Regions from separate parts of the Mesobacillus sp. S13 genome, predicted to be linked through region 1. Evidence: riboswitches for the same ligand, from Rfam matches in the RefSeq annotation. Region 1 holds a riboswitch; each other region holds the start of a gene.
The links. Region 1 has a riboswitch for S-adenosylmethionine ahead of LGO15_RS19435 (methionine ABC transporter ATP-binding protein). Riboswitches for the same ligand answer to the same signal wherever they lie in the genome.

Region 1 (10,724 bases):
GGAGTCCCATTTGATAGACATAAATATCAATTACATTACTAGCGCTTTCATTCAAAGAGTTACGCAGGATCAATATTTGATCGAAGTTTGAATTCAAGACACCGCTTACAGCAAGAATGAACAGGATTGTGATCGTTGGACGAATCGACGGCAATGTAACATGCCACATCTTTTGGAAGCGATTAGCTCCATCAATCGTTGATGACTCGTATAATTCAGGTGATACACCAGCGATTGCTGCTAGATAAATGATGGCTGACCATCCAAGCTCTTTCCAAATATCTGAAAGAATGACGATTGCCCAGAAGTTATCAGGTTCAGCAAGGAAGTTTGTACGCTCGCTGATTAATCCTAAACCTAGCAAAATATCGTTAATGACTCCGATATCTGCCAGCCAGGTAGTCAAAATTCCGCCAAGCACTACCCAAGAGATAAAGTGCGGCAGGTAAGAAATGGTCTGAACCGCTTTCTTAAGCTTCATGGAAGTTAGCTCATTAAGTAAAAGTGCAAAAATGATTGGAAGCGGGAAACCAATGAGTAATTTTATCAAGCTGATACCAAGTGTGTTTTTCAGGACGATCCAAAAGTTTTCATCCTGAATGAATTCCTTGAACTGCATCAAGCCAACCCATGGTGCTTCTGAGATTGTCTTTATGATGCTGTATTCCTTAAATGCGATGATTAACCCATACATTGGGATATAGTTAAAGATGAACATCCAAACTACCCCGAGAAGAGCCATCGTTTGCAAATACTTTTGAGAAATGATTGTCTTTTTGATTTTTTTAATTTTTTCTTTTTTTGTAGGCTCTGCCAATATGGTGTCGCTGACTTGTTGTTCGACCGGCTGTTGGATCTTGACTTCCATTTCTTCACCACCTTAGTTGCTGTTGTCTTTCTTGTACCTTTATCATAGAAAAAAGGGCTTACATTTATAAGCCATCGAATTTTGCTTATGGTACCAATTTTTTAGTTTTTGGGTGATAGAGCAAAATATTGATACCATCATATTGGTATCGTTTTCACGGAAGACAGGAAGATTGTTGCTGTAAGCAGTATCCGGATTCAATCCAGACTGACCACAAACCTAAAGAATGGATTTTCAAGCTTAAAAAGGATAATCTAATCGTAGAGTTTTTTAAATCGATGCTATTGGAAAGGAATAAATTATGATTGCGAAAACAGAAGAAGATTTTAACGGATTAAAAGAAATCGGCAGGATTGTCGGCTTGATTCGCGAAGAATTAGTTGGGAAGACTGCACCTGGAATTACCACCAAAGAGCTCGATGAAATGGCAGGCAGGTTGTTTGATGAGCATGGAGCTATTTCCGCTCCAAAGGGGGAATACAATTTCCCAGGATATACATGCATCAGTGTGAATGAAGAAGTCGCCCACGGGATTCCGGGCAGCCGTGTGATCAAAGAGGGCGATATCGTGAATATCGATGTTTCCGGCTCAAAAAATGGATATTTCGCTGATACTGGCATCTCGTTCGTCGTTGGCGAAGGTGATCCGATTTTAACCAAGATTTGTGAAACGGCTGTAGAGGCTTTTGAAGCAGGCTTGAAAAAAGCGAAACCAGGCTCGAAGAAAAGCGGACTTGGCAAAGCAGTTATAGCGACCGCGCGAAAGAACGGACTGACAGTGATCAAAAACCTTACTGGCCACGGAATTGGGCGTACTATCCATGAAGCCCCCGATCACATATACAACTATCATGAGCCATGGGATGACGAACTGTTAAAAGAAGGAATGGTCATCGCATTCGAACCATTCATCTCAACACGCGAAGAAGAAGTCTTCCAAAATGAAAACGACGAATGGACCTATGTAACAGAAAACAGCTTTGTCGCTCAATGCGAGCATACGATCATCCTTTCGAAAAATGGGCCGATTGTGATTACCCGATAGAGCTCTTTTCCCGATGGAACCCCTTGCTGCTGCAGGGGTTCTATTTTTTTGGCCAATTCCTTTTATTTAATACTATATTCCTATTTTTCGTATTACTAAAAAAAATACAACAAAAATGATTGACACTTTTTCTTTGACACAGTAAAGTAATAAACAAGATTCATAACTCAATATTCGTTACTTCTTATCAAGAGAGGTTGAGGGACTGGCCCTATGACACCTCGGCAGCGGACTCCTTTGGAGGACTGTGCCAAATCCAGCAAGCGGGAGCTTGACAGATAAGAAGAGGCCGACTTTTAATTTTGATGTCCTCTTCTTTCTGAAGGGGACTTTTTGCTTTTCAAAATATCCCCACTTTTAATTTAATATCGATACTTTCTTATCAAGAGAGGCGGAGGGACTGGCCCTATGAAGCCTCGGCAGCGGACTCAAATGAGGACTGTGCCAAATCCAGCAAGCAATAGCTTGGGAGATAAGAAGAGTAATTGTCCTGCATTCATTGCGGCATGCCCTCTTCCTGTTTCCGGGAAGAGGTTTTTTTATTCATCTACAAAGGAGGAAGACAGTTGATTACGTTTGAACAAGTGGAGAAAGTTTATGAAAGCCGCGGGAATAAGGTAGCGGCACTTAATGGAATCGATCTGGAAGTTAAAGAAGGAGAGATATTTGGAGTCATTGGTTTTAGCGGTGCGGGAAAAAGCTCGCTGATCCGCTGTGTGAATTTGTTGGAACGGCCGACATCTGGAAGGGTGATTGTGGATGGCTGCGATATGACTTCCCTGTCTGTAAAAGAAGTGAGAGAGGTTAAAAAGAATATTGGGATGGTATTCCAGCATTTCAATCTTTTAAACTCCAAGACAGTATTTGAAAATGTTGCGATGCCCCTCATTCTCAGTAAGCTTCCGAAGGTGAAAATCAAAGAGCGGGTTTATCAGTTGCTCGACTTTGTCGGACTGGCTGATAAAGCAGACAATTATCCAGACCAGCTCTCGGGCGGCCAGAAGCAGCGAATCGGAATTGCCCGGGCTCTGGCAACCCAGCCGAAAATCCTGCTTTGCGATGAAGCGACATCTGCCCTGGATCCGCAGACAACCAGCTCGATCCTGCAGCTTTTGAAAAAAATCAATAAGGAGTACAACATAACGATTTTAATCATTACCCATGAAATGTCCGTCATCAGGGAAATTTGTGACAGAGTTGCTGTCATCGAGGATGGAAGAATCATCGAGGAAGATACTGTCTTCAGTGTTTTTTCAGCGCCTAAAACAGAAACGGCAAGAAATTTCGTCAGCACCATCATGAATGACAGCATTCCTGATTCCGTGTACAGGATTATTGAAGAAAATTCAGGACTGCATAAGGTATTCCGCATCAACTTTGTCGGTCAGTCAGCCGGTCAGCCGCTTCTGTCCCAGCTTTCAAAGAAATTCGATATCAACGTCAATGTTCTTTTCGGCAATATCACAGAGCTTCAAGGAATCCCATTCGGAAACCTGATTGTCGAGTTTCAGGGCAGTGATAAAGAAATTCTGAGAGCCCTTAATTTTATCGATCAGCAAAAAGTAAGCATAAAGGAAGTGACAGCACATGCTAGTTAATTCAGAGCAAATTATTCAGGCCTTAATCGAAACACTGCAAATGGTTGCGTTCTCCCTCCTGTTTTCGGCAGTCCTCGGAGTGCCGCTGGGAATCGCGCTTGTGGTCACCAGGAAAGGCCATTTACTTGAAAACGCCCCTGTCTTCAATGTACTAAACAGTCTCATCAACGTCTTTCGATCAGTGCCATTCATTATCCTGCTGGTCGCAATCATCCCGCTGACCCGGCTGATTGTTGGTACGTCAATTGGTACAGCAGCGGCTGTAGTTCCACTAGTCTTCTATGCCGGTCCGTATATTGCTAGATTGGTAGAGAACTCCCTGCTGGAAGTGGATCCCGGAGTGATTGAGGCAGCTGAATCAATGGGTGCCACACCATGGCAGATTGTTTTCAAATTTATTCTTCCCGAAGCGATGAGCTCGCTGATCCTTGCTTTTACGATTGCGACGGTTGGATTGATCGGTGCATCAGCAATGGCCGGAGCAATCGGCGGCGGCGGCCTGGGCGACCTGGCAATTACATATGGTTATCAGCGCTTTGATACCCAGACAATGTTCATCACAGTTGGCATCTTGATTGTAATGGTTCAGGGACTTCAATCCCTTGGAAATATATCAGCTAAAAAAATCAGAAGAAGATAACCAGGAGGAAAACAAAATGAAAAAACTACTATTACTATTGATTGTACTTAGTCTCGCATTAATTAGCACCGCATGCTCAAGCTCTTCATCATCAGCTAAAAGCGGCGAAACCGTCAAAGTGAAACTTGGCGTCAGCGGAACCGATCACCGAGTCTGGGATTTCGTTGCCAAAAAAGCAGAAAAAGAAGGAATTGAAGTCGAAATCGTCACTTTTTCTGATTATGTTCAGCCGAACCTGGCACTTGCAGAGGGTGAACTGGATGCAAACTCATTCCAGACGGTTTCCTATTTTGACGCTTTTATCAAGGAACATAATCTAGACCTTGTACCAATCGCTACCACACTTATTGCACCAATGGGTCTCTATTCAGATAAATACAAAGACGTGAAAGACATCCCTGAGGGCGGAAAGATTGCTCTTGCAAATGAAGCTACCAATATGGGAAGAGGACTTCTTTTACTCCAGGAAGCTGGTTTGATCAAGCTTGAAGACGGCTTCGATGGTATTGGCTCCCTCGATAAAATCGTTGAAAATCCGAAGAACCTTGAATTTGTGACGCTTGTTGCCGGACAGACTCCGAGGGTACTGCCAGATGTAGCAGCATCCATCATCAATAATGGAATCGCAGTTGATGCAGGACTTACACCGAAGAAGGATGCGATCTTCCTTGAGAGTGCAACTGCAACTCCATACATCAACATCATCGCTGTCCGCGAAGAAGATAAAGAGAATAAAACTTTGAAAAGATTAGCTGAACTTTACCAGCAGGATGACACAAAGGAGTTCATCGAGAAGGAATATAAAGGTAATACGCTTCCTACTTTTGTGCCGCTTAGTGAAATTGGCTGGTAATAAGACATCTGCCCAATTCTATGACCATAATTCGGAAAATTCCCTTTACGGTCACATTTCCAATTGTTTTGCGACCGAATACTCTCAACATCGATCGATTTACGATAACTATGTGACCCTTGCAGTCCTTAAGAGGTTGCATAAGTTAGATCAGAAACATCCATTTAAATAGAACTCAAGGAGGATGCAGGATGACCACACCAGTTAAAGCACTTCAGGAATTAAAGGATATTATTACACAAAGCGTCGAGCTTAATAAAGAACTTTACTTATCAGCCAGCCATGAGATCCATGAAAGACCGGAAATCGGCAATGAAGAATATTTCGCATCTGCGCGGCTCATCAAGGTTTTAGAGGATGAAGGTTTTGAAGTTGAAAGAGCGGTAGCGGGACATGAAACATCCTTTGTTGCACGTAAAAAGTCTGAAAAAGCTGGACCATCGATCGCCTTTCTGGCAGAATATGATGCCCTTCCAGGGTTAGGCCATGCTTGCGGCCATAACATCATCGGCACGACAAGTGTTGCCTCTGCTATTGCACTAAGCAAGGTGCTTGAGGAAACAGGCGGTGAAGCTGTCGTTTTTGGAACGCCTGCCGAGGAGGGCGGCCCAAACGGAAGCGCTAAAGGAAGCTTTGTAAAGCATGGCCTTGTTGAAGGAATCGATGCAGCCTTAATGCTGCACCCTTCTGGACAAACAAGATTGACAACGTCTTCCCTTGCTGTTGATCCACTCGACTTTGAATTTATTGGCAAGCCAGCTCATGCAGCCGCATCGCCTCATGAAGGTATTAATGCATTGGATGCGGTGATTCAGCTTTTCAATGGAATTAATTCACTAAGACAGCAGCTAACCGATGATGTGAGAATTCATGGAATCATTACCCATGGTGGTGATGCACCGAACATCATTCCTGAATACGCAAAAGCAAGGTTCTTCATCCGGGCTGCAACACGGAGCGGATTAAATGAAGTGACCCGCCGTGTCAAAGCAGTCGCAGAGGGTGCAGCCCTGGCTACAGGTGCAAAGCTGAATGTTATTGCCTTCCAAAATGAAGTTGATAATCTTCTATTGAATGATCGATATAATGAAGTATTTAAAACTGTAATCGAAGAACTGGGAGAAACAGTTGCAACCGATGAAAGGGGCGGAATTGGCTCAACTGATGCCGGCAATATTAGCCAGGTGGTGCCAACCATTCACCCTTATATCAAAATTGGACCGGATAATCTCGTTGCCCATACTGTTCCATTCCGGGAAGCAGCCGCTTCTCAACAGGGAGATGAGGCCTTGCTTAAAGGAGCAAAAGCACTTGCTTTGACAGCTTTGCAATTGATCACAGACCGTGAATTACTGACAGATATCAAGGCTGAGTTTGAGCTAAGAAAAGCTGCGGAAAATAAGTAATATTCATTGACTTCAAATGAGCCCCTTGCAAATAGCAAGGGTTCTTTTTAATGATTGAGTTCAGCTATCCTAGTCGAGAGCCGGATGGCCATCTTAATATATCCAACTTAAATAGAGGCTCTTTTCGAAAACTTTGTTGCTTTCTCAATCAAAAGTAAAAACCGGCATCTGGTTTAAAAAGCAATCCGGTTTTATCCGCACATTATCCCCTTTAATGTAATGATATCCTTTGTTGCTGTATTCGGTATTGATCTTAAAATGATTCTGTAAACTTTTATTAAAATATGTACGAATAGCAACAATCAATATGAAAACAGCCTAAATAAAAGAACAGAAGCAAGCCTACTTCTGTTCTTCTGATCTTACCACACTGATTAAGAAGTCGATTGCTTCCATTTCTTCTCTGGTCAGATACTGTCCAATCTCTGGATTCTTCAAAATGGCTTCCGCTTGTTCAATGGTCATTAGATTGATTATCTCCTGAACTAAAATTCAACCCCCTATACTATCGGATGAGAATAGGGGTTTTTAATAGACACTTACAACAAATACCTGTTCGATTGACTCAAACACCGAGTGCCTTTCCTATATTCAAAAAATACTAAAAATTTAATTGACTTGTGGATAGATAGTATATATAGTAGTGTGTATTATTCTTCTTTTGGGTTGCATGAAAAGAAAGACTGGATGATTTTGTGATGGATTGAACAAGTCTTAACTGTCTTCCCATGAGTTTAATAATTTATAGAAATATCTCCTGATCCAACTAAAAAAATGCTTGAATCAGAAATCACAACATCAAGAAAAGGAGACAAGTGTATATGCAGCAAAAAATATCGTTTTCAACCTATGCTCTGATTGGGACCATGCTATTTGGAATGTACTTCGGAGCGGGGAATCTGATTTTTCCAATTCAACTAGGACAGCTGGCAGGCACGAATTTCTGGCCTGCACTGATCGGCTTCCTGGTAACAGCCATCGGCCTCCCATTTCTAGGCATACTGGCTATAGGCCTTTCGGGAAGTACTGGGCTGCGTGATTTAGCCAGCAGGGTGCACCCTCTTTTCGGCATCGGCTTTGCCACGGTTCTTTACTTGACAATTGGACCCTTTTTCGCGATTCCAAGAACAGCCACTGTTCCGTTCGTTGTTGGTTTTGAACCCTACATTGCCCAAGGACAAACCGGTTTATGGCTGGGGATTTTCAGTTTTGTTTTCTTCGCCATCGTTTACTTTTTCTCATTGCATCCTGCGAAGGTCATGGATTATATCGGAAAATATCTGACACCTGCTTTTCTCGTATTTTTATTTATATTAATTGGCATTTCCGTCATCAAGCCAATGGGTAGCTTTGGGGAACCGAACGGTGCCTATACCAATTTGGCTTTTATTACAGGCTTCAAAGAGGGCTATAATACAATGGATGCCCTTGCATCCCTTGCATTCGGGATTGTTGTCATCAATGCCATTAAAGGGCAAGGAATTACCTCCACGAAGGATATTGCCAAAGCAACATGGAAATCCGGTATCTTCGCAATGGCATTGATGATGCTGCTATATGGACTCATAACATATATGGGCGCCTCGAGCGTATTGGCTATTGGAACATTCGAAAATGGCGGACAAATTTTCACAGCAGTTGCCCAACACTATTTTGGGCCATTCGGGACCATCCTGCTTGCGATCATCATTGTACTGGCATGTTTAAAAACAAGCATTGGGTTAATCACGGCATGCAGCGAGTTTTTTCATGAGCTATTGCCAAAGGTTTCTTATCAAAGATTTGTACTGCTTCTTTGCATCGTTTCTTTCACTATTGCGAACTTTGGTTTGAACAATATCATCCAATTTGCTGTACCTGTTTTGATGTTCCTTTATCCATTAGCAATCATCCTTATCTTATTAACTCTGATATCCCCGCTTTTCGGGAATAAGCAAAGCGTATATGCTGCTTCAATTACGATGACATTCTTTGTGAGTTTTTTTGATGGTTATAACGCATTAGTGTCTAATCTGCCAAATATAAATATTTCATTATTTAACTCTGTAACGTCACTATATACAGACCTTCTTCCATTGTACGGAATTGGTCTTGGATGGATCATTCCCGCATTCCTCGGTGCTGCTGTGGGTTATATTTTGCCTAAAGCTCCATTACCGATGAAAAAATATCAAAAAGAACTGTAGATTTGTACTGCACCCCAAAAGTTAGAGTGAAATTTAACTTTTGGGGTGTTTATTTATGGCTAAATATAGTGAGCGATTTAAGTTGATGCTAGTGAAGGAATATCAGGGAGGTACTTATGGTTATGACACACTGGCAAGTAAGTATGGCATGTCAAGCAGTTCACCAATTAAGAGATGGGTGAAGATCTATGAAAAGTTCGGAATGGAAGGTCTAATGAGGAAACTTCAAAAGAAGGTTTATCCTGTTCAATTTAAGTTGGATGTATTAAGCTTTATGACAAGAACAGGTTTTTCAGAAACGGAAACAGCCCTTCATTTTGGTTTAACTAACCCTCCAATCATAGCTTCATGGAAAAAAGCTTTTAATGAAGGTGGTGCTGAAGCCTTAGAAAACCCGAAAGGACGACCACCTATGTCTGATAAAGCTAAGAAAAGAAAAAATAAACAAACAGACGAAAAAGAAGAGACAAAGGAACAAAAGTTAGAAAGAGAAAATGAACTTCTTCGTCTTGAGGTAGAATATCTAAAAAAGTTGCGAGCTTTTCAGATGGATCCGGACGGCTATCTCGAAAAGCACAAGCAGCGTTATCATTCGAACTCAAAGAAACGTACAGATTAAAAGATGTTTTAACAATCGTCAATATTCCAGAGTCCTCCTATCATTATCATATTAAAAGAATGAAAAAGGAGAATCCTGACCTGGAGCTTGAAGAAACTATTCAATCAATTTTTGATGAAAATAACGGCAACTATGGCTATCGTCGTATTCAATTGGAATTGAGAAACCGAGAATATAATGTGAATCATAAGAAGGTTCAACGTATCATGAAGAAACTCGGACTCAAAGGAGACAAATTCATACGAAAAACTCGCAAGTACAGTTCTTACAAAGGGAAAGTAGGTACAATTTCCAAGTACCAAATCAATCGTCGTTTTCATACTACGGTATGCCACCAAAAATTAACAACAGATATTACAGAATTCAAGTGTTTAGATGGTGTAAAACTGTATCTAAATCCAATAATGGACATGTATAACGGTGAAATTCTTTCTTATGGGATAAGTATGCGCCCAACCTTGGAGCTCGCAATTAAACCCCTCAATGAGGCCCTTGAAATCACAAAGAATTCAAAGTACAGAACAACTGTACATAGTGATCAAGGATGGCATTATCAACATAGAAAATGGGTGAACACATTAAAGAAAAACAAAGTGTTTCAAAGTATGTCAAGAAAAGGAAACTGTATTGATAATTCACCTATAGAGAACTTCTTTGGTCTATTGAAGCAGGAGATGTATCATGGCCAAGAAAGATGCTCGTTTGAAGATTTAAAGAAGAGGATTGAAGAATATATCCATTATTATAATAACAAGCGTATTAAGCAAAAATTGGCTGGCATGAGCCCCGTTCAATACCGGATTCACACCAGCCAATTCGCTGCGTAATATTAAGCTCTAACTTTTTGGGGTCACATCAATTTCTCTGCAGTTCTTTTTGTTTTCTAGGGAATTGTCTCCTTAAAAATATTCAATGGATGTCCCACTCTTTAAAGGCGAATCATTTATTTTGTTTTCTTTGAGCTTTTAATGCTACCTTTTCAAACCCATTTCCTCTTTCCTCTGCAAATTCAATATCCGCTTTTGGAAGAGCTTTATCATGCTTAGGTTTTTTCTTAGCCATTTGCTTCACCACCTTTATCAACTCTGGTTAAAAAGCTTGTATGGACATACCCCTTTTGACATCCACATTTTTAGTTTGTGTTTCTTTTCCGGGGCTATGCTTTTAGTTCTTGGTAACCAAGTACTCAATTAATTAACTGTTTTATCGTAAATCCTTCCTATCAGCCAATAAAAATGCTGCCGATCCATGGAACCGGCAGCATTTTTTATAGAATTCAGCAAAAATCACTTTGAATGGCTATTATATTCATCCTTTATTTCTTTCACTGTTTGATCGAATTGTTCGCCCCAATGATCATTGACTGTTTGGAAAATGACAGTTCCTTTTTCATCCAGCAGTCCATATCCCCTGTATGATGCATCTCCATTTTTCATATCAAAGTGATCGATCATTTCCAGATCAGGATCAGAAATGAAAGGTAGACTCTTCCCGTATTTCTCGTCCAAA
Region 2 (10,724 bases), 2.0 Mb from region 1:
TTCCAGGTACAGATTCAGCTCTCGCGAACGGAATCATGCACTTATTGATCAAGCATGATTATGTTGATCACGAATATGTACAGGAGCGTTGCAACAACTTTGAAGAATTAAAAGAAATGACAGCAAAGTTCACACCAGAATATACATCGAAAATTACAGGTGTAGCAGTGGAAAAAATCATCAAGGCTGCACACATCTTTGGAAAGTCGCCTCGCTCAGTCGTTATGTTCGCTCGCGGAGCGGAACAGCAGACAAAGGGAGTCGACAATGTCAGTCTTTATACATCAATGGCGCTGCTAAGGGGTCAAATCGGGAAGTTCGCTTCAGGTGTAGCGACATTCACGGGCCAGGGAAACGGCCAGGGAGGCCGTGAGCACGGACAAAAGGCAGACGCACTTCCAGGCTACCGCAAGCTCGCAAACCCTAAGGATGTTGAGTATGTTGCCGGAGTATGGGGCATCAAGCCTGAGGAAATGCCAAAAGAAGGCGTTTCAGCATATGAAATGTTCCATTTAATGCAAAGCAAACAAATCCGTGCACTGCATGTCATCTGCTCGAATCCGGTAGTATCATCACCAAACATTAACTATGTAAAAGACTCTCTGGAAAAATTGGATTTCTTAGTCGTGAATGATTTCTTCCTTTCAGAAACTGCTGAACTCGCTGATGTTGTGCTTCCTGCAACAACATGGGCTGAGGATGAAGGAACGACTACTAATATAGAAGGCCGTGTCATCCGTATTCGCAAGGTTGTAGACCCAATTGGTGAGTCGAAGCCTGACTGGGAAATCATTAAGTTGATTACAGACCGGATGGGTAAAGCAAACTTCTTCCCTTACAATGAGCCGCGTGAAATCTTCGATGAATTGCGAATTGCTTCCAAGGGTGGAAAAGCAGACTATTTCGGTGTCACATATGAAAAAATCGATGAACAGGATGGAGTCTTCTGGCCAGCTCCAGCAGAGGATCATAATGGAACTCCACACGTTTTCAAAGAGCGGTTTGCTACTGAAGATGGCAAAGCTAACCTGGCAGTCTGTGACTGGAGAGAGCCAGGGGAAGTGCCAGATACTCAGTACCCTCTATGGCTGACTACTGGACGCGTTGTATTCCACTACCTTTCAGGAAACCAGACTCGCCGTGTAGGATTCCTGATGGAACAGTGCCCGGAACCATTCGTCGAAATGCATCCAGAGCTAGCTAGCCAGTACCAGATTGAAAATGGAGAAAGAGTCAAAATCTCTACACCTCGTGGAGAGATGGTTGCACCTGTGAAAATCACGAAAGCGATTCGCAAGGATACTTTATTCGTACCTTACCATTGGGGCAAGGAGTTGTCCATCAACCAGCTTACGAGTCCAGCTTTGGACCCAATCTCACGGATGCCTGAATTTAAAGTCTGTGCTGTAAAACTTGAAAAACTGACTAAATAGGAGGAACGGCCATTATGAATAAAATAATGTACCTTGAATTTGAACGCTGTATCGGATGCCGTGCCTGCCAGGCAGCCTGCCGTGAGTGCGGAGACCATGATGCAAAAGAACGGAACTATGTAGAATATGTTGATTTTACCGAATCACGCCAGACCTTCCCGATGCTGTGCATGCAATGTAAAGACCCTGCTTGTGCTCGTGTCTGCCCGGCAAACGCGATCCAGATCACCGATGAGGGCGTCGTGCTGTCAGCGATGGAAGAGAAATGTATCGGATGCCGCAACTGTACATTCGGCTGCCCATTCGGTATCCCGAAATTCGATTTCGAGACAAATAAAATGTACAAATGTGACATGTGCTATGACAGAACTCGTCATGATATTGCGCCAATGTGTGCATCTGTTTGTCCAAGTGACGCGATCCGCTTCATCGACTTCGATGAAATGCAGCAATTGCGCAGAAAACGTACCCAGATGAACCTGGTTGAAGGCAAAAAGCCGCAAGAGGGAAATAAATGGGATTACGTACCTGAGTTCTTCGGAGTTTATACTGATTCATAATCATAATTGAAATGCGGAAGTGCCTTGGTCAGCCCCGACAAGCGCTGGAGGGCCGACCGGTGAAGTCGTTCTTTGACTTCATTGGGCGGACCGAAGCGTCTCGAGGGGCTAGGCGCTGGAGCTGGATATTCTCGAAGTGAGTAAATATTTTTACAAGAAAATTCATACGAGCCGGCCGGAAAAGAGCGCTAAGTTCATTAGGGCCGGCTCTATTTTTGAATCGATCTTTACGATATTGACGAAAAATCAATTTTATTGGCGAAGTTCACAGGTTTATTGGCAATAATTCGATTTTATTGGCGAAAACCACATGTTTATTGGCGAAAATAAAAATAAATTGGCGAACTGGAAATTTCAAACGATTTTTTCCAGTTAAGGTTTTAACCAATTTTAGATAAGGTAGGGAGTAATAACCCATCCAAAAAAGAGGTGCTTTCAAATGTTAAAAGGAAATGTGCTGGCGGTGACAAGTGGAAAAGGCGGAGTTGGCAAGTCTTCATTATCAGTGAACCTTGCACTCGCGCTGCAAAAGCTTGGCAAGTCTGTCGCAATCATCGACCTTGATATATACGGATTCAGCGTACCGAAAATCCTGAATATAGATTCCAAGCCAAAGACGTTCAACGGAAAAATCATTCCGGTTGAAGCGAATGGCATTAAGGTAATGTCCATGGGTTTCCTAGTCAAGGATAATGAGCCAATCGTCTGGCGCGGCCCAATGCTCGGAAAAATGATTCAGCATTTTACTGAGGATGTGCTGTGGGGAGAAATGGATTACTTCATTCTCGATATGCCTCCTGGCACCGGTGATGTTGCCCTTGATATGCACCTGATGATTCCGCAGAGCAAGGAAATCGTCGTGACGACGCCTCATAAGGCAGCTTCTTTCGTTGCAGAACGCGCTGGATCGATGGCAATCAAGAGCAAGCATGAAGTCATCGGCGTGGTCGAGAATATGTCCTATTTCAAGCCTGAGGACAGTGATCAGAAGTACTATATTTTTGGAAAAGGCGGCGGCGAGGAACTGGCTTCACAGCTTGGCACAGATTTACTGGGACAGCTGCCGATTCAAGAAGCCGATGAGAATAGCGAAACGCCTGCAATCGCAGCAGAAAATACTGCGCTATTCAAGGAATACGTAGACCTGGCAGAAAAAATACATGCTAAGTTTCAGCTCTAGGAACAGGAGGATTTGGCTATGAGTGATGAAAAAAAACAGACACATCATGAAGATGATAAGGATATGATCAAGCTGATCGATAACCTGAACAGGAAAGATGATGTTCATTTGAATAGAAGGGCATTCCTGAAGGCTTCATTCGGCGCAACCGTCGCAATCGGACTTGCAACGACTCCATTCGGAATCTTCACGTTCCTGCGCGATGAAAATGGCGAAGTGAAACGAGTGGAAATCACCGATATCGATGACCTGGCAATCGGCGAATCCAGGAACTTCAACTACCCGACGAAGAATGAGCCAGCTATTTTGGTCAGGACACCGGAGGACAAATTCGTAGCCTACAACAATAAATGCACACATCTTCAATGCCCGGTTTTTTACGAGCATAAGGAAAATGTCTTGCTGTGCCCTTGTCACAAAGGTTATTTCAATGTAGACAGCGGACAGCCGATGGCAGGACCGCCGCAGCGCGAGCTTCCTAAAATCCTGCTAGAAATCAAGGACGGAAAGGTTTTTGCAGTAGGGAGGGAAGTAAGGCATGGATAAAAAAAGAGCAGCATTCTTCTCGATTTTCCTGTTCCTTGCCATCAACGTTTTCTCTTTATCCAATGCCATCGAGGGGTATTATGGACATGAAGATGAGCGCGTATATGGCGCAGTTATCGTTGCGCTGATTTCGACGATCCTGGCAACAACAGCCTTTTTCATCTGGAGGAAGGCAGAGTATAAAAAGTAGGCTGAGGGCGATGATAAAAAGGAGGACTCTTTGTATACAACTGAGTACATAGCAGTTGGAATGGCATTGAGTTCAAAAGGGAGGAATGCACATGGTATCCCATTCTTTTTTTCATCAAGACAGAAAAAAAGTATCAATTGAGGAAGTACTTGAAAATTCCCTTGAAATTGAAGAAGATTTAATGCGTACTTACCTAATCACGGCTGAACGAATCCATGACGATCCCGAACTAAAGGACCGCCTCGAAAACTTCGCAGAAGGAAATGCGAAACGGACAAAACAGTTGCTTGATGAATTAAAAAACGGTAAATAAAGAAGCAGCGGAGTTTTTGAACTCCGCTGCTTTTCTATTAGAGTATTAGCTAAATTGATTAGTCGGTACAATCTTGATATTTTCCCCTTCGAATTTCCTTTCGCCGAACAGGGTGATCAAGGTGCAGCTGGTGATGCGGAAAGGGTCTACAGCGATTTCATATTCCGCAAGCAGGCCGGAACCCAGTTCGTCGCCTTCTGGATTCAAAGCCTGGACATTCTGGCCTTCAAGAGTCCTGAGCTTGGCTTTCATCAGGAATAACTTCCACTCTTCCCAATTCTTGATCAAAAACGCTGCCTCACCATTCTCCAAATAGCCTAGCTGGCAGTCTCTTTCATCGATCGCTGATTCGTTTCCATAGCTAAGCTCCATGATTAAATTCCTTAAAAATTGAAACTCCTCAAGGCCAAGATAAGGGTCAATGTGGAATTCAACCACGTTTCCGTTTTCCTTGATGGAAGCAAGTGTTTTGTTGTTCATCATGACAGATTTGTTTTTAATATGTTGTGATTTCAAATGTTCCAGGGGAGTGCCCATGAGTTTCAGAGTAAGCATAACAATCTCCTTTTTCGGTCGTAATGTTACCTTCATTATAATGATTTTGCCCTATCTGCGGTGTGACAAACTTCATTACTTCCCCATAAAACCTGATTTTAGTACGAAAGATATAGGCAGAGGCATTTTCGACAATAACTGGCAAAAAATTGGATCGTTTATTAAAAAAGTTACAAATTTAGCAGTGCTTGTAGCAAAACTGAAAGCTGGCTGAAATCTTGCATGAAAAATTGTTTGATAGAATACAATGATAAGGTTTGAGCGTAAGCCGGCATAGGGAAAAAGTATAGTTAGTTAGAACAATTTTTTATGCCTGAAGGAGTCTGAAGGCTCTTTTTTTGGATTGATATTATAAAGAGGTCGGAGGAAGGTCATGACAATTGAAGAGCAATTAATCAAAAAGTCGTACTTTGAAACTTATATGGAGCAAGGAAATCAGGCACATCCTATTCGTGTCCTCGGGGAGCTTTACCTTGAAGAGCAGAAGAATGATATGCCGGATTTATCATACATCCGTTTTGCTCAGGGAGAGGTCTATTTTCATAACAGAGATTACGAAGCGGCTATTTTTAAATGGGAAAATATCACGAATGAACTGGAGCCATGGGCGAAAAAGAACATGGGTGATGCGTTCCTTGAGATTGGTCTGCACACATCTGCAGAGGAACTGTACCTTTCGATTGATACAGAAAGCAATATTCTCAGGATTGAAAGCGGGCTGCAGCTTTTGACGCTTTACATAGAACAGGGGAAGCTTGACAAAGCGGTTGCTGTCATCAAGAAATCTGTGCAGCTGGATCCGGATTATCCGGGCGTTACAGGGATTGCCCGTGCTTTCTTTGAAGAGCATCACGACTGGGAAAATGCCGTTGAACTGGCAGTCAATGAAGGAGTCCGAACCGGTTCGCCAAAGTGGTTTGACGTCTTGAATCAGTATGTAGAACAGGGGCATACCAGACAGTTCTCACCGTCTTATTTTAACGAGGCGTTATCGGTGCTGTTCCAGGTGGACCGCAGCCGGTTTGAACAGCTGTCTGTATCCCTGTGGGAAAGTTATCGGGATCAAAGCTCCTATATGAAATGGCTGAGGGAGTTCAACCAGTTGTTCAGTGGGATGGACGGCAATAGAAGAGATGGCTGGACCCATCTTTCAGCGGTCTATCAGGACACTTACTTCGAATTGATTAATGGAGATCGGTTGATTAAGGAAATCTCACCGCTGATTCCTGAGTTGCTGACGAACTGGCTGAAAATTACGAGTCCAGTTAACAGCCTTGTTTCAGCATCATCAATCATTGCTTGGAATGAGGTTTTTCCAGGAACCATTACCACGTCGGCGATTCACGACGCGGAGAACCTTGTCCTGAATTCTCGCCAATACGATAATGGATACGAAGATAGCATGCAGTTATTTGAGACCATCATTAAGTGGGCTGAGAACCATGAAATCGAAGTAGGCAACAGGATAAAATGGATGGTCCGTGAGCTCCAGGAAACCAATGTCCATAATCTGCTGATTGCCGGTTTATCTGGAAATGGAAAGTCATCCTTCGTCAATTCGATTGTTGGCGACGAGCTGATTACCTCTCCCACTGGTGCTGTCATCAGGTTCATGAACGATGAGAATCCGGAAATCCAGGAAATTAATGATACGGCAGTCCGCCAAATCACGGATCTCGAGGACTTTAAGGAATCCGCCGGAGTTCGCCGCCAGAACCATAAAAAGGAAACGATCATTGACTTCAGAGCTCAGTTCCAATTCCTGCACGACCATCAGTTGGCGCTAATTGATTCTCCAGGAATCAATCGTAATAACTATGACAATCATCCGCTGTACAATTACTTGAGGTTTGCTGACAGCCTATTATTCGTGCTTAACGCAAATGACCCTTTTACGGAAAAAGAAAGGGAAATCCTCACGAAAATTTCCGAGTACTTCCCGCAGCTGCCTATTCACTTCCTGTTGAATAAAATAGATGCTGTCTACAGTCAGCAAGAGGCAATAGAAGTATTTGACCAAACATCAGCGGAAATCAGCCAATACTATCCTGAAGCAAAGATGTTCGCTTTCTCAGCTACTTATGACATAGGCAAGCAGTTGAGAGATTTCTCTGATTTTATCCAAGCAAACAGAAGCACAGTAGACTTCGAGCAGGAGCGCATAGCAAAACTGCAATTCTTTGTGAGAAGGGCGATCACATATTTGCTTGATAAACGGATTGAAATTGAAAATGACCATATGGAAACAATCAGCTGGAACGAAGAGATGGTAAGCAAGCTGAATGGTGCGATCAATCAGCTGGGTGACATCGAGGAAGAGAAATCGAAATCCATTCAGAAGTCGTACCGTAAAATCAAGGACGAAACCCGTACGGAAATCATTGAAAAAATTCCGGGAATCCTGCGGAGTTGTTCTGAATTGGTAACAGAGGATAGCGATTTCGGAAAAATCCATACTGAAATGGATGAAGCGATGAACAAGAAGATAAGAGAATATCTTGATGAAACACTGTTGCCGAAATTCCATGAGGATTTGCAGAGCTGGATTCAGCATTCGAAGGACGAATTCGATCATAGCCAAAACTACCTGAATGAAATGGCTGACGGTTTCAACTCGATGTATGGAGATGAACGGATCAGCCTGGACTGCGATTTCAGGGTACTTGATGATTGGCGCCGCGATGCAAGCCGGATGACGAACGGCGTTCACTATGAAAAAATCAACATCATGAACCGCTCGACACCACAGCAATTCTTCCTGAAGAGCGCAGGCAAGCTGCTAGGCGTGCTGCCGCAAAACAATGCGATGCTTTATAACCGATACAAAACCTATCTGGAGACAGAAGATTATTATGAGATCGGCGTAACCACTGCGAAAAGATTCCTGCAGCAATTCGAGATTTTTGAAAAATCGATTGAACGAGATGTGAACCTGTTCTTCAAAAATCCATTCAACGTTCTAGAAAAAGCAGTGGAAGATGCCAATTCCGAAATCGAGTATGGCAAGACGGAACTTGAAAAAATGAGAATCAACCCAGAACTGTACCGCGACCCTTTGACACTGTACGAAGTGAAGCTTCGCCAGTTTGAATGGATGACCGCAGCAGGAAGGGGTTAATTGAAAAGGAAGATTCCTAAGCGGAGTCTTCCTTTTTGCTTGGTGTGAAAAAAGAATAAAATTAAATTTTCGAAATAATATTGACAATATGAGTATAGGAGTTTAAAGTAAAATTTATCGATTTGCAACATTAACTCAATAAAGAAATTCTCTTATCAAGAGTGGCAGAGGGACTGGCCCTATGACGCCCAGCAACCGTTCCAAGTGGAATTGGTGCTAAATCCTGCAAAACAATTTTTTTGTTTTGAAAGATAAGAGAGGAATCCGACCTTTGCATTTTTACTGCGTTTGAAACCTCTCTTTTCTGGAGAGGTTTTTTTATTTGTGTTAGTCAGGCAGATCAATCAAAGGGGGAAATTCAGATGAAAAAAGGAATGAAAAAAGTATTTTTAGGTGCAGTTGCTTCCGCATTGCTGCTGACAGGCTGTGGCGGAGGAGAGACGAAGACGGCCTCCGGTCCTGTTGAGGGAGTTCCGGAGCGATTTGCCAAAGGTGAGGAAGTCAAAATTAAAGTTATCCGCAAGATTGGCGGAGACGACCATACTGCACAATTTTTAGCCGGAGCGAAAGCAGAAGGAGAAGCTCTTGGCTTTAAGGTAGACGTTTTTACTGCGAATGGAGATACAGCAAAATTCCATGACGCGATTAACCAAGGGCTGCAGCAGGATTATGATGGATTCATCATCTCGCATGGTGACGATGCGGCAACAGTAGATGATGTGAAAAAGTTAGTGGATGAGGGCAAAAGTGTTGTAACTTTTGATTCGAATCCAGACCTTGCTCAGGTAGAAGGTGTCACTCTTACTTCCCAGGACGATGAAGCCCTCGCCACTCAGGCGCTAGACCAGCTTGTGAAAGACCAAAATGGCGAAGCAAATATCGTTTATCTATGGGTAGATGGCTTCCCGCCGATGGTAAGAAGAAATAAAGTTTACCAGGAAACCTTAAAGGCGAATCCAGGAATCAAAGAGGTTGAGAGATTCGGAGTGGCTGCAGCCGATACTAGCGTACAGACGCAGAACGCTGTTGCAGCGATGTTGAATAAGCATCCAAAAGGAGAAATTGACGCGATTTTCGCAACTTGGGACGCATTTGCGATCGGTGCAGCACGTGCCATCAAGGAAGCAGGCCGCGATGAAATCAAGATTTACGGAATTGATGTTTCCAATGCTGACCTGCAGGAAATCCAGGGAGATGGAAGCTCATGGAAATACACGGCCGCTGTTGACCCGAAGCTGATTGGGGAAGTGAATATGAGATTGCTTGCGAAAAAGCTTGCCGGTGAAGAAACTCCAGCAAGCTATGACCTTGAAGCATCACTGATTTCACAGGAAGAGCTGCAGCAGTCAAAAGAACCGGTGAACATGGCAAATTTAGCTGAAATCATCGAAGGCTGGGGCAAATCCGATGCATTTTTGGAAGACTGGATGGAGAAATTGAAGGATCATTATAAGAAATAAATATGGAAATGGTTGGTTGAGAAGTTTTTATAGCTGAAAAAAATATTATATAGCGACTTTCTCGATTATATAGCGACTTTTTCAATAATATAGCGACTTTATTGGTTTTATAGCGACTTTTCAATTTATATAGCGAGAATTTCACTTTTATAGCGAATTGGAAATTCTGTGCGATTTTTTCCAGTTTACACTCAATCAAAACAGGCACTCTCAAACTTAAGAGAGTGTCTGCTTTGCAGAATGATAGAGAGGAGACATCGGGATGGAACTTCAAATGAAAAACATCAGTATTGAGTTTCCGGGAGTGCTTGCGCTGAATAAGGTGGATTTCAGCACAGAAACGGGCAGGATCCATGCGTTGATCGGTGCGAATGGCGCTGGCAAATCCACATTAATGAAGGTGCTTTCTGGAGCACACGACCATTTCACCGGTGAAATCCAGCTTGATGGCAGGAAGGTGGAAATCCGCAAGCCGGCAGATGCGCAGAAACTCGGAATCCAGACGGTATACCAGGAGGTTGATACAGCAATCATCCCGTCGCTGACTGTAGCAGAAAATATCATGCTTAATCACACAGTGCAGGGAATGAAAAACAAGCATTGGGTGAATTGGAAACAGCTTTTCAATCAGGCAGAGGCCATTTTATCAGACATGCACCTACAGATTCCCGTAAAAAAGCTGGCCGGGGATCTGACCCTCGCCGAAAAACAGCTTGTTCTGATTGCCCGGGCAATTTCAAGTGAATGTTCATTTTTAATCCTTGATGAACCAACCGCTCCTCTCAGCCATATCGAAACGACTGAACTGTTCAGAATTACAAGGGACCTGGCAAAGAGGAATGTGGGCATCATCTTCATCTCCCATCGCTTGCCAGAGATTTTTGAACTGTGTGATGAGCTGACAATTATGCGAAATGGCGAACTGGTCGCTAAAAAGACTATTCCTGAAGTCGACACTCAGCTGGTAATTGAATACATGCTCGGCCGTAAGCTGGAAGACCAATTCCCGGAAAGGGTCAGCAAGTCTGGTGAAACCCTTCTGGAAGTTGAAGGACTAACAGATGGAGATAAGGTAAAAAACACTTCTCTCCATGTAAGGACAGGAGAGATTGTCGGATTGGCCGGCCTTGTAGGAGCTGGAAAGACTGAACTATGCAAAGCGTTGTTTGGCGCAGTGCCAATAAAGAGTGGAACCGTAAAGTTAAAAGGAGAAAACCTGAAACTGACAAGTCCTCATGCAGCTGTAAAAAGCGGCCTGGCCCTTGTGCCAGAAGAGCGGCGCAAGGAAGGTGTGCTTGTCGCAGAATCAGTTACCGCGAATCTTACAGCTGTCAATCTTAAGAGATTCTCAAAATATTTCAGTTTTATC
Region 3 (10,724 bases), 1.7 Mb from region 1:
GGCGGAGAAATTGAACTGCAAAGTGATTTATGACTCTAAGAAGAAAATCAATTTTAACCCAAACATGTCCATAACGATTCCATTATCGACCACGCTGGAAAATGTATATGCCTTTGCTCACGAGATTGGCCATTGTATTGATTTTGTCAATGACGAGCTCGACTATGAAAAATGGCTGAATGACTGGTCTTATCGGATAACGGCAGAAATGAGCGCATGGGTACATGCCTATAAAATACTTAAGAAGTTGAATGTACCACTGGATGGGTGGAAGGATCATGTTGATTCCAAGCTCTCGACTTATTTTAAATATCATGAAGTGATTGCATAGACTGGCTCAGGCCAGTTTTTTTAATGAAAAAATAAATTTCTCTAGTTTGCGAACGTTTGTTCGGGATATAATAACGTTAAGTACTCCCGAAAGGATGGTCAGCATGAGAATACGAGACAGAGGAAAGCTGAAATTTATGCCTGCTCACTTTATGCCGGAACATCGGGCATTATTGAGGAAACTAGCGCGTGATGAGCTGCGGCAGCCACGGCCGTTGCTGGATGAATACGAAATTCAGGAGTTTGAAAATCGGATTTGCAGCGCGATGGAATATACATACAAAGTGAAAATCACGAAGTGGGATGATGGATTTACATATGAAGAAAAAGGCCATGTCCATTATCTTGATCCAATAAGGAAGGAGGTACGGATGGTGACAGATGATCGTTCGGTAATTGTATTTAAATTCGAAGACATCATTGCTGTATCAGTTATTGATTAAGTTTTCTCAATAACCATTTCAAAAGTTTTGTGGCAATGCTCTTCATTTGAGCGTGCCAAAATTCTCGAAGCAACGACTTAAAAATCCTCCTAAAAGGGTAAAATCATCTAGAGGTGAAATCAATGAATGAAAAGCAAATAGTTGGCGAAAAGGCGGCTGAATACATAAAAGACGGCATGATTGTAGGACTGGGAACAGGATCGACCGCTTATTATACAATCAAAAAATTGGGCGAGTTAGTGAGAAATGGGATAAACATTAAAGGGATTCCAACATCAGAACAAACCGCTGTATTAGCAGTGGAGCATGGTATTCCGCTTGCGGATTTTAAGAATGTGAAACGGATAGATGTCGCAATTGATGGAGCGGATCAGGTAGACACTAAATTGAACTTGATTAAAGGCGGTGGGGGGGCACTGTTAAGGGAAAAAATTATTGCCAATGCTGCTTCTGCTTTTATTGTCATTGCAGATTCATCAAAAAGAGCAGAGAGGTTAGGTGCTTTCCCGCTTCCGGTTGAGATCGTAAAGTTCGGAGCAGAAGTGACCTGTGAAAGAATCGCAGAGCTTGGCTGCCAACCGAAATTAAGATTAAATGTGGACAAGCCATTCATTACGGACAATGGGAATTATATTCTCGATTGCGATTTTAAGCAGATTGAATCACCTGAGGAGCTGGAAAATCAGCTAAATATGATACCTGGCGTGGTTGAAAATGGTTTGTTTGTCAATATGGCGAAAAGGCTGATCACGATTGAAAATGGCGAGCTTGTTGAAAAAACAAAATGAATTTTTAGCGGTGCTTCTGGTTTTTGAAGTGCCGTTTTTTCTTTATGGAAAGGGGAATGGTACCAGGTTATAGAATTACAATGTAGATTAATATTTGGAGGAGCTGTCGAGATTGAGAGATTACAGTATAAAAACATATGAAGAAGCGGTTCAGATTATTGAAGAGGTTGGCTTTCTCCCACTGGCTCCATTGGTACCTGATTACCACGCGCTTAATACAATTACTGTTCCGGAGTCATGGCATTCAGATACAGAATATGATCCGTGGATTTGGCGTACAAGATTTGCGGTTGAAGGTGTCGCAGGCTATGGAAAGTTCATTAAGAAAAAATCTGTTCTGATTTCACGTGATTTACTTCCATATTTTAAGGCTGTCCTAGGCAGTTATGAAAAAGTTGAAGTACGATACCAAAAAGGAAATGTATCGAGAGAAGCGTTGGCTCTTTACCGATCCATTAGTGAAGAAGGGGTCATAGATACAAGAGAGTTGAGGACTCTGGCGGGCTTAAGGGAGAAAGAGCACAAAAAGGTGTTTGACAATGCTCTATTGGAACTGCAGGGAACGATGGATATTGTCATTTCAGGAACCAAGAAAAAGACAAATGCGGAAGGCGAAAAGAATGGCTGGAGCAGCACATCCTTTGAAACCTACGATTCTTGGGCAAGCAGAAATGAAATTGAAATGATGACGGTGGAAAAGGAAAAGGCAAGAGAATACCTTTTAAATCACTTTCAAACCGTTGCCAGTGAAAACTCCGTAAAGAAGCTGAAGAAAATACTGGGGGAATGAAAATGATAAACAAAGCATTAGTAATCATTGACGTTCAAAACGGAATGTTTCAGGAAGGAGAAGCAGTTTTCAATGGAGAGGAGCTGCTGAAAGGGATCAAAGCGCTAATAACTAAGGCCCGTTCTGCTAAAATACCAGTTGTGTATATCCAACATAATGAAGAAGCAGGATATCCATTGGAAAGCGGAACATATGGCTGGCAAATCCATTCGGAAATTTGCCCAGCTGAGGGAGATAGGATTATTCAAAAAAACACACCGGACTCCTTTTTAAAAACAACGCTTGACCGAGAGTTGAAAAAAAAGGAGATTGAACATCTCTATCTAGTTGGCATTCAAACGGAAGTTTGTGTAGATACAACATGCAGAAGCGCATTCAGTAAGGGATATAAGCTTACTTTGGTTTCCGAATTACATAGCACGTGGCCCAGTGAAGAATTAACAGCCCAGCAAATCATTAGCCATTACAATAGAACATTGCGCTGGTTTGCAGATGTGCAATCTAGCCATGAGATTCACTTCACTTGAGTGAAAAGGATTTGAATGGTAACAGATTTTAAGGATGTATATTTCTAGTGGGCAATAGATGAGTTTGAATCACATTGTGAAGGAGAGATGAACGTGGGAATTCCTCAAAATCTTAGGATTGATTGCCCAAAAGATTGTGGTAATGCACCCAAAAAAGTGTTATTAAAGGAACTTACGGTTGCTCTGTTAACGAGAGATTATTCTTGCATGAACGAAAATATGGCAGATGACATTCGATGGCAGGTTGCTGGCGATAAGTGTATTTATGGAAAAGATGAGATCAGAGATGCTTTTAATGAAAATATTAGCAAAGAGGTAATTCAGCTTCATATTCAAAACATTATCACACATGGTCCGACGGGTGCGGTAAATGGTTTCTTCGTATTTGATGATCATTCCAAACTATCTTTCTGCGATGTCTATACCTTTTCGAGTGCCGGAAAGAGTGCAAAAGTTAAAGAAATTATGTCATTCAGAGTAGAAGAATAACTGATGTATTAGTTTTTCTCTTTGATACGGGCTAATAATCCACTATGAGTACTCATACCAACTTATGAAGCAGGTGGACTCATGCAGGCTTAAAGAAATTCTTTAGGCTATACTCGTGGAAGAATCATTAAGGAAAACCAGGCTTAAAAGCAGAATATATTTCTGAATAAGGGAGGGGCCGTTGTGGAAAAACAAAATCTTCATCCTTTGATGTTCTTTGCGCTCGTTGTCGTTACCACTTTTCTCATGGGCTCTTCTTTTACCGTAGGCAAGATTGGGTTGAACTATGTCTCTCCATTGTTATTGGTTGGTTTAAGATTCTCGATCGCCGGTTTGCTGATGGCGGTACTTGTCAGGAAAAGAATTAGGCCGGATAAGCTGGTTGATTGGGGAAGGATTTTCATCATTGGTTTAATGCAGACTGCAGGGGTCATGGGCTGTATTTTCTTGAGTTTACGTACAATTACTGCTGGTGAGTCATCAATTTTAACCTTCACCAATCCATTGATGGTTGTGATTATGGGGACGATTTTCCTGGGGATTCGATACAGGCTTCTTCAATGGGTTGGTGCAATTATAGGGTTCATCGGTGTATTCATTACATTAGGTTTCCATTTGCAGCTGACAGTTGGTACACTTTTCGGTCTGGGGGCAGCTGTGTTTTGGTCCATCGGGACCATCCTGATCAAACAATGGGGCAGCCGCTTCAATGTTTGGGTGCTGACAGCTTATCAAATGCTCTTTGGAGGCATTATCCTCCTACTGATGGGAATTACGCTGGAAACACCGAAGCTGACGATTACTCCGATTTCTATCTCAGTGATTTTATGGCTGGCAATCATGGCCTCGATTGTCCAGTTTGCCATTTGGTTTTACTTGATCAATCAGGGAGACCCTGGCAAGACGAGTGCTTTCTTGTTCCTGGCACCATTTTTCGGTGTGCTCACTGGCTGGGTACTGCTTAATGAGGTTGTCGAATGCCATGTTTATGCAGGCGGAGCACTGATTTTCACGGGCATTTTTCTGGTGAACTGGACATTTAAGAAAGCGAATCAGGAGTTTGGTATTGGCAAAGCTGCTAAATCAGTAAATGACTAGGTTGTATTCGTAAACTTTCCTATTTAATGAGCGGGTCGAGGTGTATTTTATAAAAATGATTTTGCTGGCGTTTAAAAGGAGTAATGTTCAGGATGAAAAGAGTCTTTTTATTGTTAGTGGCTATGGTGTTAATGGGTTTTGGCTCTATTGAAGTGAATCGTCATGTCCCGCCTGAAGTTTTCGAGACTGCAATGGATAATTACCAGGAGTTTCTTTCATTTGTGATTAACGATGGAAATCCGGAAGACTGGAAAATAGGGCAGTTTGTTGCCGATCATCAGCTAGTGATTGATAACAAGTTGAATATAGCTATAAGACCATTAAATCAGTGGGTTGCTCCAGTGCTATACAATGGTTTGATCATCGGCCCCATGAGAGTGAATAAATCTTCTGAGGGAAGATATGAAATCGTTGAGTTTGGTTTTTCGAGATCCACTTCACTTTTGCAGTTAAAGCCGGACGAATATTTTCTTTCCAATATGCAGTATGATCTTGAGTTAGGATATACTCCATCCAGAGATTACATCCGTCCATTTGGCGGAAAGGCAGCCAGGCTTTTTGATGAATGGGGAGTCGATGCCGAAGGAATTCCACTAACTGAGTTTGAAGTTCTGATCAAGCAGCATTTAAAGGAAACTTATCCTGACCGTTTTCCCGAAAAAAAGCCATTGTCCAGATATTATTTGCTGGCTTTAATACCAATAATTTTAATACCATTAGCAGTAGTACTAAGAAAAAATAAACAGTCTGATAAGGCTGGCTAAATTCAATTCCAGCATATGTTAAAGAAAGAATGATAAAAATTTTTGCAGGCCGTATCTTTCCTCTCCCTAAATCCGTTTAAGGGACAGAGAGGTTCAAAGGAGTGAACAGGATGTCGATCGACAAGCTCAGGAAAATGGATATAGCAAAGGATACCGGTGTCATGGACCATTATCAAAATCTTAAGAGATATTGCCGGTTTTTAACGCAGAGCAGCTGGGATGGTGATGATCTTGTGCAGGAAGTGACGGTTAAGGCAATCCACCATTATGAGCCTTCACAGATCAGCTCGGCCTTGTTGAAAAAAATGGCTTACAATCATTGGGTTGATACGGTCAGGAAGCGCAGCCGTGAGGTAACGGGAATACCGGAAGATCTCGCTTCATTTACTAATGGCAACGTGATCGATACAGTCGAGATGGTTTTGGCCAAATTGACGCCGAAGCAGGCTGTTATTTTAGTTTTAAAGGAAGCATTCCGTTTTCAATCACGCGAAATCGCTGAGCTTATGGATACAACGGAAATGGCTATAAAAGCATCTCTTCACCGGGCCAGGAAACGACTCGAGCGTGATGGAAACCTTCAAGAAGTGGATCAAGGACTCACCGAGGATGAAGAAAAGCTGCTGTCAGACTTGCTTTGCGAATCACTTCAGTCTGAGGATCCGACTGTGTTGCTTGAAAGCATCCAGGAGATCCCTTCACTTACTCCTTGTTCACCGGAGATGTCTTTACACTCTCGTTCACCTCTCTCTACTTTCAAAATGGCTGCGTAAGCAGGAAAGGGAGGACCAAATTGAGTACAATTCCTTATGTCATCGAACAATCAAACCGGGGAGAACGTTCATACGATATTTATTCAAGGCTTTTAAAAGACCGGATTATCATGCTTGGAGATGAAATCAATGACCAGGTGGCAAACAGCGTTATTGCTCAGCTTCTGTTTCTTGAAGCAGATAATCCTGAAAAGGATATCTCGATCTATATTAATAGTCCTGGAGGTTCAACCACAGCAGGATTCGCAATTTTTGATACGATGGAATACATCAAGCCCGACATCAGCACAATCTGCATCGGAATGGCCGCATCTTTTGGAGCCATGTTGCTGCTTGCCGGTACAAAAGGGAAAAGATTTGCATTGCCTAACAGTGAAATCATGATCCATCAGCCGTTGGGCGGTGCAAGAGGCCAGGCGACTGAGATTGAGATTTCGGCTAAAAGAATCCTAAAGCTGCGCGACCATGTGAATCAAATTATTTCCGATAGAACTGGCCAGTCGGTTGAAAAAATCGCAAAGGATACTGACCGGGATTATTTTATGAGTGCACAGGAAGCTTTGGAATACGGGATTATTGATAAAATTATTACACGAACATAGGGGCTGCTTAAGCAGTCCTGTTTTTTTTTTGCTAGAAATGACTGGCTGCCCCTGATATAATCGAATTTATATTTTAAAAGATTCTAACAATTCACAGCGTTAAAGAAATAAACAGTAAGGGAGAATTTCCATGAATATTTACGGATCAGAAAAGATTAGAAAGATGACATCAAGTATTTTTCAGGAAGTGGTTGACCGTAAACAGGCAGCATTGATGAACGGGAAAGATGTTATTGACTTATGTATAGGGAGTCCTGATTTTGGCCCGCCTTCTTTTGTAATGGAGGAACTTGCTAAATATTCGATGGATCCAGGGAGATATGGATACACGTTAAAGGGAATCAGTGAATTTAATGAGGCAGTTACATATTTTTATCAACAGCGTTATTCTGTTGAGCTAGAAGCCGAAAGTGAAGTCTTGCAGCTGATGGGCTCGCAGGATGGGCTAGCGCACTTGGCTACTGCAATCATTGACCCTGGGGATTATGTACTTGTTCCGGATCCAGGTTACCCAATCTATGAAGCTAGCGTAACCATTGCCGGCGGGTCGATCTATGCTATGCCTTTGTTGGAGAGAAATCAATATCTGCCGCAGCTGAATGAGATTCCTCTAGAAATCTTAGAAAAGTCAAAAATGATGATCTTGAGTTATCCTGGAAATCCTGTCACGGCTCTGGCGGACAGCAGCTTTTTTGAACAGGTAGTCGAATTCGCTAAAGTACATAACATCCTCGTGGTGCACGACTTCGCCTATTCTGAATTGATTTATGATGGGAATCCGAAAACCAGCTTCCTTTCGGTGGAGGGCGCCAAAGACGTAGGGGTAGAGTTTAACTCATTGTCAAAAACCTTCAATATGGCAGGCTGCCGCATTGGCTACGTCGCTGGGAATTCACAGGTGATCAATATTCTTGCTTCCTTCAAATCACATATCGATTACGGTATTTTTTACCCGATTCAAAAAGCAGCAATTGCTGCACTGACCTCAGATTATTCTTTTCTGGGGGATCAGCTGAAACAGTATGAAGCACGAAGGGATGCATTGGTTTCAGGGTTCAGGAATAGCGGTTGGCAAGTGGCCAATTCTCCGGCAACGATGTTTGTGTGGGCTAAAATTCCTGCCGGCTGGAAATCCCGCGATTTCGCTTTCAAGCTAATTGATGAAGAAGGAATTGCCGTCGTTCCTGGTGATGCTTTTGGCAAACAAGGCGAAGGCTATGTCCGAATTGCCATGGTTCAGCCACCAGATAGACTGATAGAAGCATCTCAAAGGGTAAATAAATTTTTGTCTGGGTTTCCGGTCGGAATCTAATAATATTTCGATAAACGAATTGACTTTTGAATGAATTTGGAATATTATCACTTTAACGAACTAAAATTTAATATTTATGTCTTCTTATCAAGAGAGGTGGAGGGAAAGGCCCTGCGAAACCTCGGCAACAGGTTCTTAAAGAATACTGTGCCAATTCCTGCGGACAATTTTTGTCTGAAAGATGAGAAGAGAGTATGATATGGCTCTCTTCTTGAAGAAGGGAGCTTTTTGTTTTTAGGAGGCTTATTTATGAGTCTTTATTGTTTTACTTATAAAACCAACTTATCAGGTTTGTTAAGTTGGAATTCTATGAGCAGAGGAGAGATTGAGATGAAATACGGATTTTGGCTGCCTATTTTTGGCGGATGGCTAAGGAACGTAGAAGACGAAAACATGCCGCCTACCTTTGACTATGCAAAGAAAGTGATTCAATCAGCAGAACAATGGGGCTACTCTACAACATTAATTGCCGAATTATACTTGAATGATATAAAAGGGCCAGAGTGCGATTCCCTTGAAGCATGGACAACTGCTGCCGCACTGGCTTCAGTAACGGAAAAAATTGAAATAATGGCAGCGGTTAGACCGGGCTTCCACAATCCGGCTATCACAGCAAAAATGGCGGCAAATATTGATCAACTCAGCAACGGTCGATTTACGCTTAATGTTGTTTCAGCATGGTGGGAGGAAGAAGCAAGGCAATACGGCGGAATTTTTACCGAACATGATGAGCGATATGACAGGACTATAGAGTTCATAGATGTACTCAAGGGACTATGGCGTGATGAAACCTTCTCTTATGAAGGCAAGTTTTATCAGCTCAAGGATACGAAGCTGTTCCCGAAACCAGTTCAGCGGCCGAATCCGGTCCTTTATGCCGGCGGAGAAAGTCCAAAAGGAAAACAGACCATTGTTGAAAAATGTGATGCCTATGTCATGCATGGCGGAACAGTAGAAGAAATTGAACGGAAAATTACAGACATGAAAGTCCGCAGAGCGGCTACGTCAAATCCAGAATTGTCGGAGTTCGGAATGGCTGCCTATGTCATTTGTCGTGACACCGAGGAAGAAGCATTCGCAGAATTGAAACGCATTACGACTGTAAAGGAATCAAGTGCCTATGCTGGCTTTAAGGATTTCACAAGTAAATCCCAGCTTGAACAACAAATCCAGCACCAGGATTACTCGGTGTCAAACCGTGGGTTACGCCCGAATTTAATTGGCACTCCAGACCAAATCGCCGAGCGAATTCTTCAGTATGAACAAGCCGGATTAGGGTTGCTTCTGCTGCAATTCTCTCCGCAGCTCGAAGAAATGGAACGTTTCGCAAAGCAGGTTATGCCTCTTGTTGAGGCAAAAAGAAAGCAAGCGATTGCTTGAACTACCATAAGGAGATGAGTAAATATGAGCAAAGTATATATCATCCATGAAAATAGTGAATGGACAATTCATTTAACAAAGCGGTTAGAGGAGCTAGGTGTTCCTTTTGAGGAATGGCATCTTGACGAAGGACTGCTGGATTTATCAAAGGAACCGCCACAAGGTATTTTTTATAGCAGGATGAGCGCTTCGTCTCACACGAGAGGCCATCGATTCGCTCCGGAATATACTGCCCAGGTTTTAGCCTGGCTGGAGGCTCACGGACGCAAAGTTTTCAACGGAACACGCGCGCTGGAACTGGAAGTTAGCAAGGTCAAGCAATACCTTGAGCTGGCCAAGCAAGGAGTAAAAACTCCAAGGACAATAGCGACTGTCGGTAAAAAACAGCTCTTAGAAGCGGCCAAGGAATTCGAAGGGAAAGCGTTTATCACTAAGCATAACCGTGCAGGAAAGGGTCTTGGAGTACAACTTTTTCAATCGGCTGATGCATTGAAGTCATATGTTAATGGCTCTGCATTTGAAGAACCGGTGGATGGTGTTACGCTCATTCAGGAATATATCCAGTCTCCGGAGAACTATATAACAAGATGTGAGTTCGTAGGCGGAGAATTTGTTTATGCCGTGAGGGTCGATACATCTGAAGGCTTTGAATTATGCCCGGCAGATGCCTGCCAGATTGGAGACCTTTTCTGTCCTGTAGGAGAAGAGGTTGATGAAAAGCCGAAATTCCAGGTTATCGATGGATTCAAGGACCCTATTATTGATCAATATAAGAGAGTGCTAGAAGCTAACAATATTAATGTTGCCGGAATTGAATTCATCAGAAATGAGTCAGGTGAAATTTTCACTTACGATATCAATACAAATACTAACTACAATTCTGATGCCGAAGCAAAGGCAGGGAAATTCGGCATGCTTGAGTTAGCAAAATTTTTAGGAGAAGAGCTGGCTGCGGAGTATGGCATAGTGACAAGATAAGCAGGGGATTCCCCCTGCTTTTTTATTTTTTCTAAGGTGAAATGTGATAATCTATATTTAACAAAAGATGGAATTATACTACAGGAGATTAAGAGAAATGAATAATCAAATGTTGCAAAATAAGTTAAGTGCCGATTGCGAAAGTTGCTTTGGTTTATGCTGTGTGGCTTTGCCATATGCGAAATCAGCTGACTTTGCTTTTGATAAGGGTGCCGGGGTGCCTTGTCAGAACTTGCAGAAGGATTACTGTTGTGGGATTCATAACAAACTGAGGGATGAAGGCTTCAAAGGATGTACAGTTTACGAATGCTTCGGTGCGGGGCAAAAGGTTTCACAAGTTACCTATAGGGGGCTGGATTGGCGAGACCAGCCAGATACAGCGAAAGAAATGTTCGATGTATTCCCGATCATGCAGCAGCTACATGAAATGCTACTTTACTTGGATGAATC

Region 2: it holds a riboswitch for S-adenosylmethionine, as region 1 does, so the genes downstream of both, LGO15_RS05300 (sugar ABC transporter substrate-binding protein) here and LGO15_RS19435 (methionine ABC transporter ATP-binding protein) in region 1, are expected to answer to the same signal.
Region 3: it holds a riboswitch for S-adenosylmethionine, as region 1 does, so the genes downstream of both, LGO15_RS10565 (LLM class flavin-dependent oxidoreductase) here and LGO15_RS19435 (methionine ABC transporter ATP-binding protein) in region 1, are expected to answer to the same signal.

What each region holds. Positions count from the first base shown of each region.
Region 1 is NZ_CP084622.1:3,802,968-3,813,691, forward strand. It holds gene LGO15_RS19425 (ABC transporter permease) at 1-868, opposite strand, end outside; gene map (type I methionyl aminopeptidase) at 1,170-1,913, shown strand; SAM riboswitch class I at 2,095-2,198, shown strand; SAM riboswitch class I at 2,290-2,392, shown strand; gene LGO15_RS19435 (methionine ABC transporter ATP-binding protein) at 2,480-3,511, shown strand; gene LGO15_RS19440 (methionine ABC transporter permease) at 3,501-4,151, shown strand; gene LGO15_RS19445 (MetQ/NlpA family ABC transporter substrate-binding protein) at 4,168-5,004, shown strand; gene LGO15_RS19450 (M20 family metallopeptidase) at 5,196-6,410, shown strand; gene LGO15_RS24230 (hypothetical protein) at 6,753-6,875, opposite strand; gene brnQ (branched-chain amino acid transport system II carrier protein) at 7,232-8,596, shown strand; gene LGO15_RS19460 (helix-turn-helix domain-containing protein) at 8,652-9,215, shown strand; gene LGO15_RS19465 (IS3 family transposase) at 9,116-10,042, shown strand; gene LGO15_RS24235 (hypothetical protein) at 10,155-10,277, opposite strand; partial or broken gene LGO15_RS19470 (redoxin domain-containing protein) at 10,502-10,724, opposite strand, start outside.
Region 2 is NZ_CP084622.1:1,035,554-1,046,277, forward strand. It holds gene fdhF (formate dehydrogenase subunit alpha) at 1-1,433, shown strand, start outside; gene LGO15_RS05265 (4Fe-4S dicluster domain-containing protein) at 1,448-1,993, shown strand; gene LGO15_RS05270 (Mrp/NBP35 family ATP-binding protein) at 2,433-3,173, shown strand; gene LGO15_RS05275 (QcrA and Rieske domain-containing protein) at 3,192-3,719, shown strand; gene LGO15_RS05280 (hypothetical protein) at 3,712-3,909, shown strand; gene LGO15_RS05285 (hypothetical protein) at 4,001-4,222, shown strand; gene LGO15_RS05290 (hypothetical protein) at 4,268-4,777, opposite strand; gene LGO15_RS05295 (dynamin family protein) at 5,151-7,895, shown strand; SAM riboswitch class I at 8,045-8,153, shown strand; gene LGO15_RS05300 (sugar ABC transporter substrate-binding protein) at 8,258-9,355, shown strand; gene LGO15_RS05305 (sugar ABC transporter ATP-binding protein) at 9,618-10,724, shown strand, end outside.
Region 3 is NZ_CP084622.1:2,060,937-2,071,660, forward strand. It holds gene LGO15_RS10510 (hypothetical protein) at 1-331, shown strand, start outside; gene LGO15_RS10515 (YolD-like family protein) at 435-773, shown strand; gene rpiA (ribose-5-phosphate isomerase RpiA) at 896-1,561, shown strand; gene LGO15_RS10525 (AlkZ-related protein) at 1,674-2,351, shown strand; gene LGO15_RS10530 (cysteine hydrolase family protein) at 2,354-2,878, shown strand; gene LGO15_RS10535 (nuclear transport factor 2 family protein) at 2,972-3,367, shown strand; gene LGO15_RS10540 (DMT family transporter) at 3,578-4,465, shown strand; gene LGO15_RS10545 (hypothetical protein) at 4,558-5,229, shown strand; gene LGO15_RS10550 (sigma-70 family RNA polymerase sigma factor) at 5,340-6,002, shown strand; gene clpP (ATP-dependent Clp endopeptidase proteolytic subunit ClpP) at 6,023-6,604, shown strand; gene LGO15_RS10560 (aminotransferase class I/II-fold pyridoxal phosphate-dependent enzyme) at 6,735-7,916, shown strand; SAM riboswitch class I at 7,998-8,104, shown strand; gene LGO15_RS10565 (LLM class flavin-dependent oxidoreductase) at 8,247-9,296, shown strand; gene LGO15_RS10570 (ATP-grasp domain-containing protein) at 9,321-10,274, shown strand; gene LGO15_RS10575 (pentapeptide repeat-containing protein) at 10,372-10,724, shown strand, end outside.